DNA from 3 places in the Proteus sp. CA142267 genome. Region 2 is predicted to be linked to each of the others. Evidence: predicted binding sites of a transcription regulator. Region 2 holds the regulator's gene; each other region holds the start of a gene.
What was found. Region 2 encodes CRP, which controls carbon source genes, mostly activating them, when cyclic AMP is high. Its sites were predicted from a motif close to ATGTGANNNNNNTCACAT; they were not measured.
Positions count from the first base shown of each region.

Region 1: the regulator CRP is predicted to act here: its motif matches at 2,575-2,592, upstream of gntK (gluconokinase).
Region 3: the regulator CRP is predicted to act here: its motif matches at 1,532-1,549, upstream of cdd (cytidine deaminase).

Region 1 is NZ_QPMG01000010.1:50,634-54,930, reverse strand. Features, by position in the region: gene C0T34_RS15130 (methyl-accepting chemotaxis protein) at 1-416, opposite strand, end outside; gene gntU (gluconate transporter) at 567-1,904, opposite strand; gene gntK (gluconokinase) at 1,901-2,455, opposite strand; gene gntR (gluconate operon transcriptional repressor GntR) at 2,778-3,773, opposite strand; gene C0T34_RS15110 (iron ABC transporter substrate-binding protein) at 4,005-4,297, shown strand, end outside.
Region 2 is NZ_QPMG01000009.1:159,556-163,852, forward strand. Features, by position in the region: gene C0T34_RS14705 (aminodeoxychorismate synthase component II) at 1-422, shown strand, start outside; gene C0T34_RS14710 (aspartate aminotransferase family protein) at 540-1,754, shown strand; gene crp (cAMP-activated global transcriptional regulator CRP) at 1,849-2,481, opposite strand; gene C0T34_RS14720 (OsmC family protein) at 2,795-3,202, shown strand; gene C0T34_RS14725 (phosphoribulokinase) at 3,292-4,161, opposite strand; gene C0T34_RS14730 (YheU family protein) at 4,227-4,297, opposite strand, start outside.
Region 3 is NZ_QPMG01000002.1:199,796-204,092, forward strand. Features, by position in the region: gene C0T34_RS06655 (NAD-dependent malic enzyme) at 1-371, opposite strand, end outside; gene cdd (cytidine deaminase) at 585-1,469, opposite strand; gene C0T34_RS06665 (CidB/LrgB family autolysis modulator) at 2,017-2,718, opposite strand; gene C0T34_RS06670 (CidA/LrgA family protein) at 2,712-3,185, opposite strand; gene metG (methionine--tRNA ligase) at 3,320-4,297, opposite strand, start outside.

The DNA.
Region 1 (4,297 bases), on a different contig from region 2:
GAAGCTTGTTTCTGGATTTCTAATGACAACTTTTTCATCTCTTGGGCTAAGACTGAAAATCCCGCGCCTTCTCGCCCTATATGTCCGGCTTCAATCGCTGAATTTATCGATAAAAGGTTCGCCTGACTGGAAAGCCTATCAATATTGCTGGCGCTCTCTTTAATCTTTTTTAGCCAACTAGAGAAATTTTCTATTTCTTCTCGACTATGCGTAAAATGGGTATCAACCTCATTTAAAAATTGAGTTAATAAGCGGGAATTATCCAGCATCTTGCTAAATAGATGTTCCATCTCATCGAGCAAATTAAGCTTATCTTGTAGCTTATTGCTTGATGCTAAAATCGAATCACGTATAAGTGTGATTGTGTGAATATTACAATCTGTGTGTTTAATAAAAAGCGAATTATAGTCAACCATAATATGACAACCCCAATATGCCCACCGAATAAAGAAACCTATAGGTTAATGAGACACAAGGTATTTTCTGTCATATTTGATAGTCATTTATAGCAATGAAAAAAGCGCGTCAAAGGACGCGCTAATAATATGAAAAATAAAGATTAGATATCAAAGGAATGTGAAGAAAATCATACCGATCACAGCACCTGTTGTGCCAAGAATAGTTTCCATTAATGACCATGTTTTTAAGGTTTGAGCTTCTGTTGCACCCGTAAATTTACCAAACAGCCAGAAACCAGAGTCATTAACGTGGCTAAGAATAATAGAGCCACCCGCAATACAGATTGATAATGCAGCCATTTGAGCACCGCTGTAACCCAGCTCATTGATAACAGGTAAAACTAAACCGACAGCAGTTAAACAAGCAACTGTTGCTGAACCTTGAATAACACGCACTGCACCAGCCAGAATAAAACATGCGACTGCGATTGGCATACCTGCACCAATTAAAGCATTACCCAATGCAGGGCCGACACCAGAATCTACCAACACTTGTTTAAAGACACCACCAGCACCTGTTACCAGTAAAATGATCCCTGCGGGTTGGATTGCAGCAGAACAAATCTCCATCACTTTTTCTTTACTCATACCACGACGGATTGCTAAGCCGTAAATAGCCACTAAACACGCGACAAGAATAGCGATAAATGGATGACCAACAAATTCAAGAATGTTATACAGCTCTGAACCTTTCTCAACGAAACGTGCACCAATGGTTTTGCATCCCACTAACACTAAAGGTAATAACACCAGTGCAAGACTAAAACCAAAGGAAGGCATTTTGTTCTGACCTAAACTTGGTTCAGACAAATCTTTTGGTAATTCTAAGGTAACGTAACGGCTGATAAAGTTACCAAAGATAGGACCTGCTAATAACATTCCCGGAATAGCCGCACACAGACCAATTAAGATCATCCAACCAAAATCTGCATTCATTTGGTCAGCTAACAACATCGGTGTTGGCCCCGGTAATAAGAAGGCGGCTGCACCTGCAACACCTGCAAATAAAGGGATTGCCATTTTCACTACATTGCCACCTGTACGGCGAGCAACAGCAAATACAACACCAATTAATAAGACAACGGCCACATCAAAGAACAGAGGTAAAGCACAAATTAAACCTGCGATACCTAATGCATAGTTGGCACGTTTCTCACCAAAATATTTTAATAATCGTACTGCGATTTGGTCTAATGCCCCAGTTTCATGCAGCACCTTACCAAACATTGCACCCAGTGCGACAACAATAGAGAGGAAACCTAAAGTACCTCCCATTCCGTTTTGCATGGTTTGTGTGATTTTTTCCAAAGGCATGCCTGAGAAAATACCCGCACCAATGGCTACAATCATTAATGCAATAAAAGCATGTAAACGTGCATACATAACAAAAAAGAGCAGTAATAAAACAGAGCCAACTGCCGTTAGCACAAGTGTTAATGTACTCATACCGTTTCCCCTTCAAAAGTCCCTTGAGTGACTGAATTTATCTTATTAATTGCACTTTCAATCACATCATCAAGTGGCATTGAAATATCAATTTCATACACATCGTTTTCAGCTGTTGTTGGCTCTTCCAAGGTTTCAAATTGTGTCACTAACATTTGAGGTTTAAAGAAGTGCCCTTTACGCGCTTTTAAACGACTTTCAATCAGCGCATAGTCACCTTTTAAATATAAAAAGTGCAGGCATTGATTGCCGTCTCTTAACATATCGCGATACTGTTTTTTCAATGCAGAACAAACAATTAACGAAACACTATTGGTTCTTTGCATTGCAAATGCGGCATCATTTAATGCTTGTAGCCAAGGTTTACGATCTTCATCATTTAAAGCATGGCCTGATGCCATTTTAGTAATATTTGAGCGAGGATGGAGGAAATCACCGTCCAAAAATGCAGCACCTGTGCGTTGTGCTACACCACTTGCGACCGCAGATTTACCGCTGCCTGATACCCCCATTAAGATGAAAACATGGTGTAGGGATTGGGTATCGTTCATAGAATGCTCCTTTAAGGCAGATATTAAGTCTTTTTTGTAATGTTACCCGTAACTGTTACGGGTAACATATCCGAAGTGGCAAGGTAAATACAACAACGAAGATCAACTAAGAAGTGAAAATGTGAAGCTACTCTCAAATGAAAGTAAGATGATCTACAAAATGACAACAAAATATCTGACCAACTTCTTTTTATTCACAGCCAAATTGGGAGTAATAACACTGAAAGAAAGAAGGCATATCAAATAAAAAAACCCTACTGTTACAAACGTAACAATAGGGTTTTAAAAACATTATTTTCTAAATTATCAATGAGTTAATTTATTATATACTTTCGCCAGTAATAATGCGGAAACCAACATCAATCACTTGGCCACGAGCAATTTTGCCTTTCATTCGCTTAAGCAATAAATCAGCAGCTTGTTGCCCCATTTCATCACGAGGGGTAAAGATACTCGCCAGACGAGGCGTCATCACTTGTCCAACATCGTGCCCGTGGAAACCCGATATCGCAATATCCTCTGGCACAGACATACCTAAACGTTGACACTCAAAAATGGCACCAATTGCGATATCGTCATTAGTGCAATAAAGTCCGTCTAAATCAGGATATTGCTTACGGGCAGCATGTAATAACTCAGCCCCTAGCGAATAAGATGAGCTTTTTGGCGTCATCACATTGCCAATAGGTAAGCCCGCATTTTGCATTGCTTTTTCATAACCTTGTAAACGCATTAAAGTTCGTTCGTCCTGTCTAGCACCAAGATAGATAACCCGTTTGCATCCACGTTTGATCATTTCATTGACCATCTGTTCTGAAGCGTCAACGTTATCTAATCCCACTGCCGAATCAAAACAAGGTGAAACGCTATCCATGATTTCTACCACAGGAATACCTGCAGTTTCTAACATTTTTATTGTCTTTGGTGTATGCGTTCTTTCAGCGAGAATTAGCCCATCGATATTATAAGAGAGTAGTGAAAGTAGGCGCTCTTCTTCTTTTTCAGCACGATATCCATAGTGTGCTAACATGGTTTGATAACCGTATTTATCGGTTACTGATTCAATGCCACGAATAACTTCAGCAAAAACTTGGTTAGTTAAAGAAGGTAGCAATACCCCAATCGCATGACTGGTCGAATTCGATAAAATATCAGGGGCACGATTAGGAATATAATTGAGGCTATCTAATTCGCGCGCAATTTTTTCTCGTAAAGCTTCAGAGACTTGCTCGGGATTACGCAAAAAACGACTCACTGTCATTTTGGTAACACCAACTCGTGAAGCGACATCCTGTAATGAGGGGCGTTTTTTCTTCATTTTATATCGCAACTATCCAAAAACACTCGTATTAATACGCGCTTTAATTTTCCAAGAATGCTGATTATAGCCTTAGGTTATACACTATTTCGAATAAAGTTTTGCAGATGTGTGCTTAGATTTGATTTTGACTGATGATCCCTTGACTTAAGCCAAAGGAAATATAGTATTCATCGCTATATAATAAATGAAACAACGATACCAATATAAAACAATAAACAGTGTGAACTTATGGCGATCCGTAGACGACAATTTCTAACTTACCTCACAACAATTGCGGCATTATCAGCGCTTCCGCATTCTGTAAGAGCAGCAATAACCTCACGTATTGCAGCACAATTCGGTCATGTTCCAGCATCAACCGCGATCCATCGCGTAATAAGTGCAGGGCCTCCGACTGATCAATTGTTACTTGCATTAGCGCCTGAAAAATTATTGGGCTTTTCTTCACTTAATTTAGAAAAAAGCCCTTTGTTTTCAGATGAACTACGTAAATTACCTCGTTTAGGGCGCTTATCTGGACG
Region 2 (4,297 bases):
GACCTTGTACTCCTGATGAAGCAGGTATCTCTCTTGAGGTTATACAGCGGTTTGCCGGTGAAATTCCTATTCTTGGGGTTTGTCTTGGACATCAAGCGATAGGGCAAGCTTTTGGTGCATCGGTTATCAGAGCACGAGAAGTGATGCATGGTAAAAATTCATTAATACATCATAATCAACAAGGTGTTTTTAAGGGACTTAATCGACCTTTAAGTGTGACGCGTTACCACTCTTTGGTGATTGATGCGACAACATTACCAGTACCTTTTGAAGTGACGGCATGGAGCCAACATGATGGAAATGTTGATGAAATTATGGGAATTCGCCATCGTACACTGCCAATTGAAGGGGTTCAATTTCACCCGGAAAGTATTTTAAGTGAACAAGGACATGAGCTATTAAATAATTTCCTTAAATATTAAATGGATAGCATTTAAATAGCGAAATAACGTCTTTTTATACAAAACCACATTTGATTTTTTATTCATATTTAGTGATTATATTTTCATATTGAATATGGGTAACGATCAGGTGGGGTAATGACAAATCAAAGCATCAATAGGGCAACATACGATCAAGTAATGTTGCCAATTTATTCACCCGCAGAATTTATTCCTGTCAAAGGGATGGGTAGCCGTGTTTGGGATCAGCAAGGAAAATCGTATATCGATTTTGCTGGTGGTATTGCGGTTTTAGCACTAGGGCATGCTCATCCAGCTCTAAATCAAGCCTTGAAAGAACAAAGTGAGCAACTTTGGCACGTCAGTAATATTTTTACGAATGAACCTGCATTACGTTTAGCACAAAAATTAATAGATAACACATTTGCAGAACGTGTCTTTTTTGCCAATTCGGGTGCAGAAGCAAATGAAGCCGCATTTAAATTGGCTCGCCATTATGCCATTACTCGCCATAGCCCTTATAAAACTAAAATTATTGCCTTTCACAATGCATTTCATGGCAGAACGCTGTTTACAGTATCGGTTGGTGGACAACCTAAATATGCGGATGGTTTTGGTCCTAAGCCTGCCGATATCGTGCATGTACCGTTTAATGATTTAGATGCTGTTAAAGCGGTTATGGATGACCACACTTGTGCCGTTGTTTTAGAGCCAGTTCAAGGTGAAGGTGGCGTAACAGCGGCAACACCTGAGTTTATGAGAGGGCTACGTCGGTTGTGTGATAAGCATCAAGCTCTGCTTGTTCTTGATGAAGTACAAACAGGTATGGGGCGTACAGGTAAACTGTTTGCCTATATGAACTATGATGTGACACCAGACATTATTACAACCGCCAAAGCGCTGGGAAGCGGTTTTCCACTCAGTGCGATGTTAACAACATATGAGATAGCTTCCGCAATGGGTGTTGGAACGCATGGTACAACCTATGGTGGCAATCCATTAGCTTGTGCAGTGGGTAATGTCGCATTTGATTTAATTAATACACCAGAGGTACTTGAGGGTGTAGAAAAGCGCTATCAATGGATTGTGGATGAACTGGCGGCAATCAATCAAACGTACCAGGTCTTTTCGCAAATCCGTGGACAAGGTTTGTTGATAGGAGCGCAATTAGCGCCACAATATGAAGGTAAAGCCAAAGAGTTACTCGGTCTTGCTGCTAAACATGGCTTAATGATGTTAAACGCAGGGGCTGATGTGATGCGTTTTACACCGTCGTTAATTATTACTCAAGAAGAACTGCAAGAAGGAATGGTGGCATTGAAAGCGGCTATTGCAGAATTTGTAAAAGGATAGTATCAACTGAAAACCCCATCAACGAGGATGGGGTTTAACAAAAAGTATATCAATAGCCCTGTTATGGGCTATTGTTTGTTTCGAGCGGGAAAACTTAGCGAGTCCCGTAAACGACGATAGTTTTACCGTGTGCGGAGATCAAGTTTTGATCTTCCAGCATTTTCAGAATACGGCCTACAGTTTCGCGTGAACAACCAACGATTTGACCAATTTCCTGACGTGTAATTTTAATTTGCATGCCATCAGGATGCGTCATTGCATCGGGTTGTTTTGCTAAGTTTAATAAGGTTTGTGCAATACGGCCTGTTACATCAAGGAAAGCAAGGTTACCTACTTTTTCTGATGTTGTTTGTAATCTGTTCGCCATTTGAGCAGAAAGGCGCATCAGAATATCAGGGTTAACCTGAATTAATTGGCGGAATTTTTTATAGGAAATTTCTGCTACTTCACAGGCTGTTTTTGCTCGAACCCATGCACTACGTTCTTGATCTTCTTCAAATAATCCAAGTTCACCGATGAAATCCCCCTGATTTAGGTAGGAGAGGATCATTTCTTTTCCTTCTTCATCTTTAATAAGAACAGCCACGGAACCTTTAACAATATAATAAAGTGTTTCCGCTTTCTCACCTTGGTGGATCAGCGTGCTCTTGGATGGATATTTGTGAATATGGCAGTGTGACAAAAACCATTCAAGAGTCGGGTCTGTTTGCGGCTTGCCGAGAACCATTCGCGTTATCCTCTGTACGTTAAATGCAGCCTTTCAAAACGGATAGGTTCCCTTTTGAGACAGCGTGCTTAAAAATCCTATCTTTACCTATTAACTTCCTGAGAACACGGTAAGTTAATATGGAGTAGATTATAATAAATGAGAAAATAATGCATTGATCTTAACCACTATCATCAAGCAGATATTGTTTTTAACACAATTAGTGCATTAAGTCTCGTTTTACGCAGTCAGCATAATAAACCTATTTGCTAATTGCTAGTTGAATTATGAGAATGTACTCTTTTAGTTTCTGTCATCTTTAGGGGGAAAATAAATGGAAGCACGAGTTAAGTGGGTTGAAGATTTATCTTTTGTCGGTGAATCTTCATCAGGCCATCAAATTATGATGGATGGGAATTCGGGTGATAAAGCCCCAAGCCCAATGGAAATGGTATTAATTGCTGCGGGTGGATGTAGCGCTATTGATGTCGTAAGCATTTTACGTAAAGGTCGTCACCAAGTGACTGATTGTGAAGTGAAATTAACATCAGAGCGACGCGAAGAAGCCCCTCGTTTATTTACTGATATCAATTTACATTTTATTGTTTCAGGTAAAGAATTAACGGATAAAATTGTAGAACGAGCAGTTCAATTATCCGCAGAAAAATATTGTTCTGTTTCTTTAATGTTAGGAAAAGCAGCCAATATTACGCATTCATTTGAAATAAAAGATATTGACTAATTTTGATATTTTAAAATAAAGTTTAATTTGAAAAATAATATCCCATTAATTAAGGGATATTATTTTTATAGAGACAAATTTTATTTTGGTTAACTTATCTTTTCGCCATTTAATAATTTTTTGACTAATGGTGCCATAATTAATTCCATCGCTAATCCCAATTTCCCGCCCGGTACAACAATAGTGTTTATTGTTGACATAAACGAGCCATGTAACATCGCAAGTAAATAGGGAAAATCAATATCAGTTAAGCCACGAAAACGAATAACAATAAAGCTTTCATCAAGAGTGGGAATTGCTTTGGCAGAAAAAGGGTTCGAAGTATCAACGGTCGGAACGCGTTGGAAGTTAATGTGAGTGCGTGAAAATTGAGGAATAATGTAGCTAATATAATCATCCATTGAGCGTACAACTGAATCTCTTACCGCCTCTTGTGAGTGCCCCCTTTCTGTCGTGTCTCGGATAAGCTTTTGTATCCACTCTAGGTTGACGATAGGAACAACACCGACCAATAAATCAACATGTTGAGCGACATCATGTTCGTTGGTAACAACGCCGCCGTGCAATCCTTCATAAAAGAGAACATCAGTATTACTAGCTAATGGCTCCCAAGGAGTAAATGTTCCTGGTAATTGGTTGTAAGGGGTTGCTTCATCATAAGAGTGTAGATATTTGCGAGATTGCCCTTGTCCTGTATCGCTATATTGACTTAAGGTCTTACTCAGTAAGCTAAAATCATTTGCTTCAGGGCCAAAATAACTGATATGTCTACCTTGTTCTCTGGCTTTTCTTATCGCCATATCCATTTCAGGACGGGTATAGCGATGAAAACTATCTCCATCAATTAATGCAGCATTTGCATTGAGTTGTTGGAATATTTTACGAAAAGCTTGGCTTGTTGTGGTAGTTCCTGCACCACTTGAACCAGTCACTGCAATGATAGGATGCTTAATTGACATAGGTTATCCTTTTGCTAAATAAGGTTGGCCCTTATTGATGGCGATACATCGCTGACTTTGAATAACTAATCAGAGCGAAATTGCGATGCAGGCATAATATTGACGCTCTCATGAAGTTCAGACCAAACCAACACGG
Region 3 (4,297 bases), on a different contig from region 2:
CCACGAGCACGACGATAAATATCAGAGAAATGTTCACAAGCTTCACCTACTGTTGGTGTGTAAATGATAGGCATCATTTCAGTTAGGTGAGATTCCAATAGACGGTAAAACAGGGTTTCATTGGTATCTTGGATATTTCGTAGGTAAATATGTTTATCGTTATCGTTTTTGAAATCAAGATATTGGCGATAAGCGCGTTCGACCTGCTCTTCGATGGTTTCAACTGCTTCAGGCAGTAAACCATGTAAGTTAAAGGTGCTGCGTTCTTCTTCGCTGAAAGCACTACCTTTATTTAACAGGGGAAATTCAAGCAGGATGGGACCTGCATACGGGATGTAGAGAGGGCGTTTACTTTCGTGTTCCAGTTCCATGAAAAATACTCTTGTAAGGCAGTTAGTCACATGACAATTGTAGATCCTACAAAATAATAAAAATATGTACAGCTTATGTTATTTTTTTATGATTTTTATGCTTAGAAATGAGAGATAGATACGGTTGTTACAACTTTTTCTGGTAAGCATCAGCAAAATTTACATGCTGATGCTTTTTTAGGAGAGATTTTTAGAGGAATAAGTTAAAACTTTTTACAAAGTGATGCGTTGCATTTGGCGACAACCTAAAGTAGTTAATGTTGCTTGTGTTGCATCCCATTGCGTTAAAATTGTTTCTGTTTTTTCGATTAAGACAGCAGATTCAATATCCATTACACTTTCACCTGCCATATTTAACAAAATTAATGCGGCTTGTAATGGCGGTAAACTTGGGTTGAATGCGGCATTTTCTGCGTAACTACCTTGGAAAATCTTGCCACTTTTCATTTGAACAGCAATACCACTATGTGACTCACTATAAGGTGCATGGCTACGATTAGCGGCTTGTAGTGCCTGTTGTGCTAATTCACTAGGATTATCAATTTTGTAACCGTGATTAACTTTGTCCATTAATAAAGAGGTGATATTGAGATCTTTCGGGCCAAAGCTATCAGGTAAATAATCACCTAATGTTGCCATTTTTCTACCCGGTAACTGAATTTGAATATGGGTGCCACTGTTCAATTCGTTCATAAACTGGCGACAGTGACCACAAGGTGTATAGTTAACAGTGACGGAGATTAAGCGAGATTCACCACGTAACCATGCATGAGTCACAGCACTTTGTTCAGCGTGAACAGTTTGTTGTAGCGGAGCGCCAGCAAATTCCATATTGGCACCGAAGTAGAGATTACCACTTTCACCACGCGCAACTGCACCGACTTTAAAATTAGAGATAGGTGCAACAGCACAAGCAGCAGCAACAGGTAAAAGTGCTAGGGCTAAGGCATCATCATTACATTGTAACTGTGTTTTTATGGCGTTGACCTGTTCTGCCGTAAACATTGCAGGGAATTCATCCTGCTCAAGATAAGGAGCAAGTGCTTGTTGTAACTGAGGGGATAAATCTGACCAAACTGCCTGAAAACGAGTATGCATACATGAGTCTCCCATTAATCTTTCTGTATTATAAGATTCTAGGCATCTTTACCCATTCTTATATGTGATGAAAATCATATTTTCAATGAAACAATTGCAACAAATTCATTAATTGAGAGATATATCTCAAATTTATAGCATTTTTCTCAAAAATAGTGAGATGAAAAATCTCCAAAGGGAATGAAATTTTAATTGAACACTTCTGTGATAACTCGCTAATCCAAATCTATTAATGCCGTACTTATAAAATAAACGTTTATTTCTTGTAAATAGCGAATGAATTAATGGAAAATTTCCAACACCTTATTTGCGTGTTATAGGAAAAAACCCCCTTTATGATTGAAGTGAAATTGCAAATTGGCTTGCTTCTAAAGGCTTAGTTGATACTGAAATAGTGAAAAATGCACATTTTACATCAATGATTAATATGGCATTGAAACTTAGAAAGGGTGAATTAACCGAAGTATCTTTATTAATTTCTGAATTGGCATAAAAAAACCTTCGTCTTAATTAGGCGAAGGTTTTTGTTTTACCACTGGAAATGAGATTAACTATAAAGATGCAAAATAATAGGGAAGATAAACGGAGCAAGTAAAGAGGTAATAATCCCGCAGGTCATTAATGCTAATGAACTATAAGCACCTTCGATATAATCCACTTCTGCCGCTCTTGCTGTTCCTACTGCATGCGAAACGGTTCCCATCGCTAATCCCCGAGAGGCGTGAGTTGGAATTCGCAATATCTTGAATAGAGTGTGACCAAAAATGGCACCTAAAATACCTACTGCAATAACACATGCAGCACTGATTGCAGGAATACCACCTATGGAGTCTGCAACTGCCATTGCGATAGGTGTTGTGACTGATTTAGGTAAGACTGATGCGGCAATTTCGGGAGTTGCTCCTGCCCATAAGGCAATCGCAGTACCACTGACCATGGCAGCAACACTACCAATAAAGCAAATACTTATCAGTGATTTCCATTGTGCGCGAATTTGGTGTAATTGCTGATAAAGCGGGATAGCTAAAGCAACAACGGCAGGTTGTAATAAATCATTTAAAATACGACTACCAGCAAAATAGTGTTCGTAAGGAGTATGTGTAATTAACAAGATAGGAATAATAACCGCAATACCAATAAGTAAAGGGTTCAATATAGGTAATTTATAACGAGCAGCAAGTTTACGTGATAAATAAAAGATAATTATGGTTAAAGGAAGTGACCACCATATATTCATTAACACTAACATTTTTTCTTCTCACTTAATGCTTTATCATCATCTTTTTCTTTTGTTTCAATAACATCTTCAACTTGATCTGGTTTTGAACCTACGATAATACGCTCCCGATGAACATAATGTGAACAGTAAGCAACCAGTGCCATAACCCCAAACGTACTGACTATACAGGCTAAAACGATAGGGAAAAGCTGCTGACTAAGTAAATCATAATAATTCATTACGGCTACCCCGATAGGGATAAAGAGTAATGACATATTTTTCAGCAGGATATTGGCGCCAGGTTTAACCCAACGCAAAGGGATAAGCTGGAAAGCAAGTAAACCAAAAAGGATCAGTAACCCAACAATACTGCCTGGAACCGCAAAGGGTAGGAGGGCTGAAATAAGATTACCAGCAAAAAGACAAAGATAAAGTACCAAAAAAGATCGTAGATAATGCCAAAGTGTAATCTGCAATCGTGCCCGTTTAGATTTCATAAGTAAGTGTCCCAAATCAACTAACAGAATTATCATACACCGATTTTGAAAGTGTGCTATGGATCACAATAAAAAAAGAGCGGGGCTCTAATAGAACCCCGCCATGTATTTATTTGGCAAATGAATCTTGGTTGTTATTTCACTTGTTGGCCCGGTTTTGCACCAGAATCTGGGCTGAGTAAGAAGATATCTTTATCGCCAGGGCCTGCTGCCATTACCATGCCTTCTGAAATACCAAAACGCATTTTACGAGGTGCTAAGTTTGCCACCATTACCGTTAAGCGACCTTCTAACACTTTAGGATCTGGGTATGCAGTACGAATACCTGAGAATACTTGGCGAGTTTCGCCTCCTAAGTCCAAAATTAGTTTCAGCAGTTTGTCTGAGCCTTCAACAAAATCGGCTTGTTTAATTTCAGCAATACGCATATCGATTTTCGCAAAATCATCAAACTTGATGGTCTCTTGAATTGGTGAATCTGCTAATGGACCTGTCACTTCTTTTACAGGTGCAATGGTGCTTTTTGATGCTTCAACCATTGCATTGGCTTTATCCATTTCAATGCGGTTAAACAACGCTTTGAATTTAGTGATCTCTTGGCCTAACAGTGGTTGTTCTAGTGCATCCCATGTTAATTGGGTTTGTAAAAAGGCTTCTGAACGTTCTGTTAGTGAAGGTAATACTGGTTTCAGATACGTCATCAACACGCGGAATAAGTTAATTCCCATTGTACAGATTGCTTGTAACTGAGCATCTTGACCTTCTTGTTTTGCCACTACCCAAGGCGCTTTTTCGTCGATATAACGGTTAGCTTCGTCTGCTAATGCCATGATTTCACGAACAGCTTTACTAAATTCACGATTTTCAAATGATTGTGCAATGGTTTCTTTCATATCAACAAAGTGTTGATAAAGCTTAGCATCATCTAAAGAATCTGCTAATTTGCCATCAAAACGCTTGCTGATAAAACCTGCTGTACGCGATGCAAGGTTAACCACTTTATTAACAATGTCACTGTTTACACGTTGAACAAAGTCTTCTAAGTTTAGGTCAATATCGTCAATGCGTGATGAAAGTTTTGCTGCATAGTAATAACGTAGGCAATCTGCATC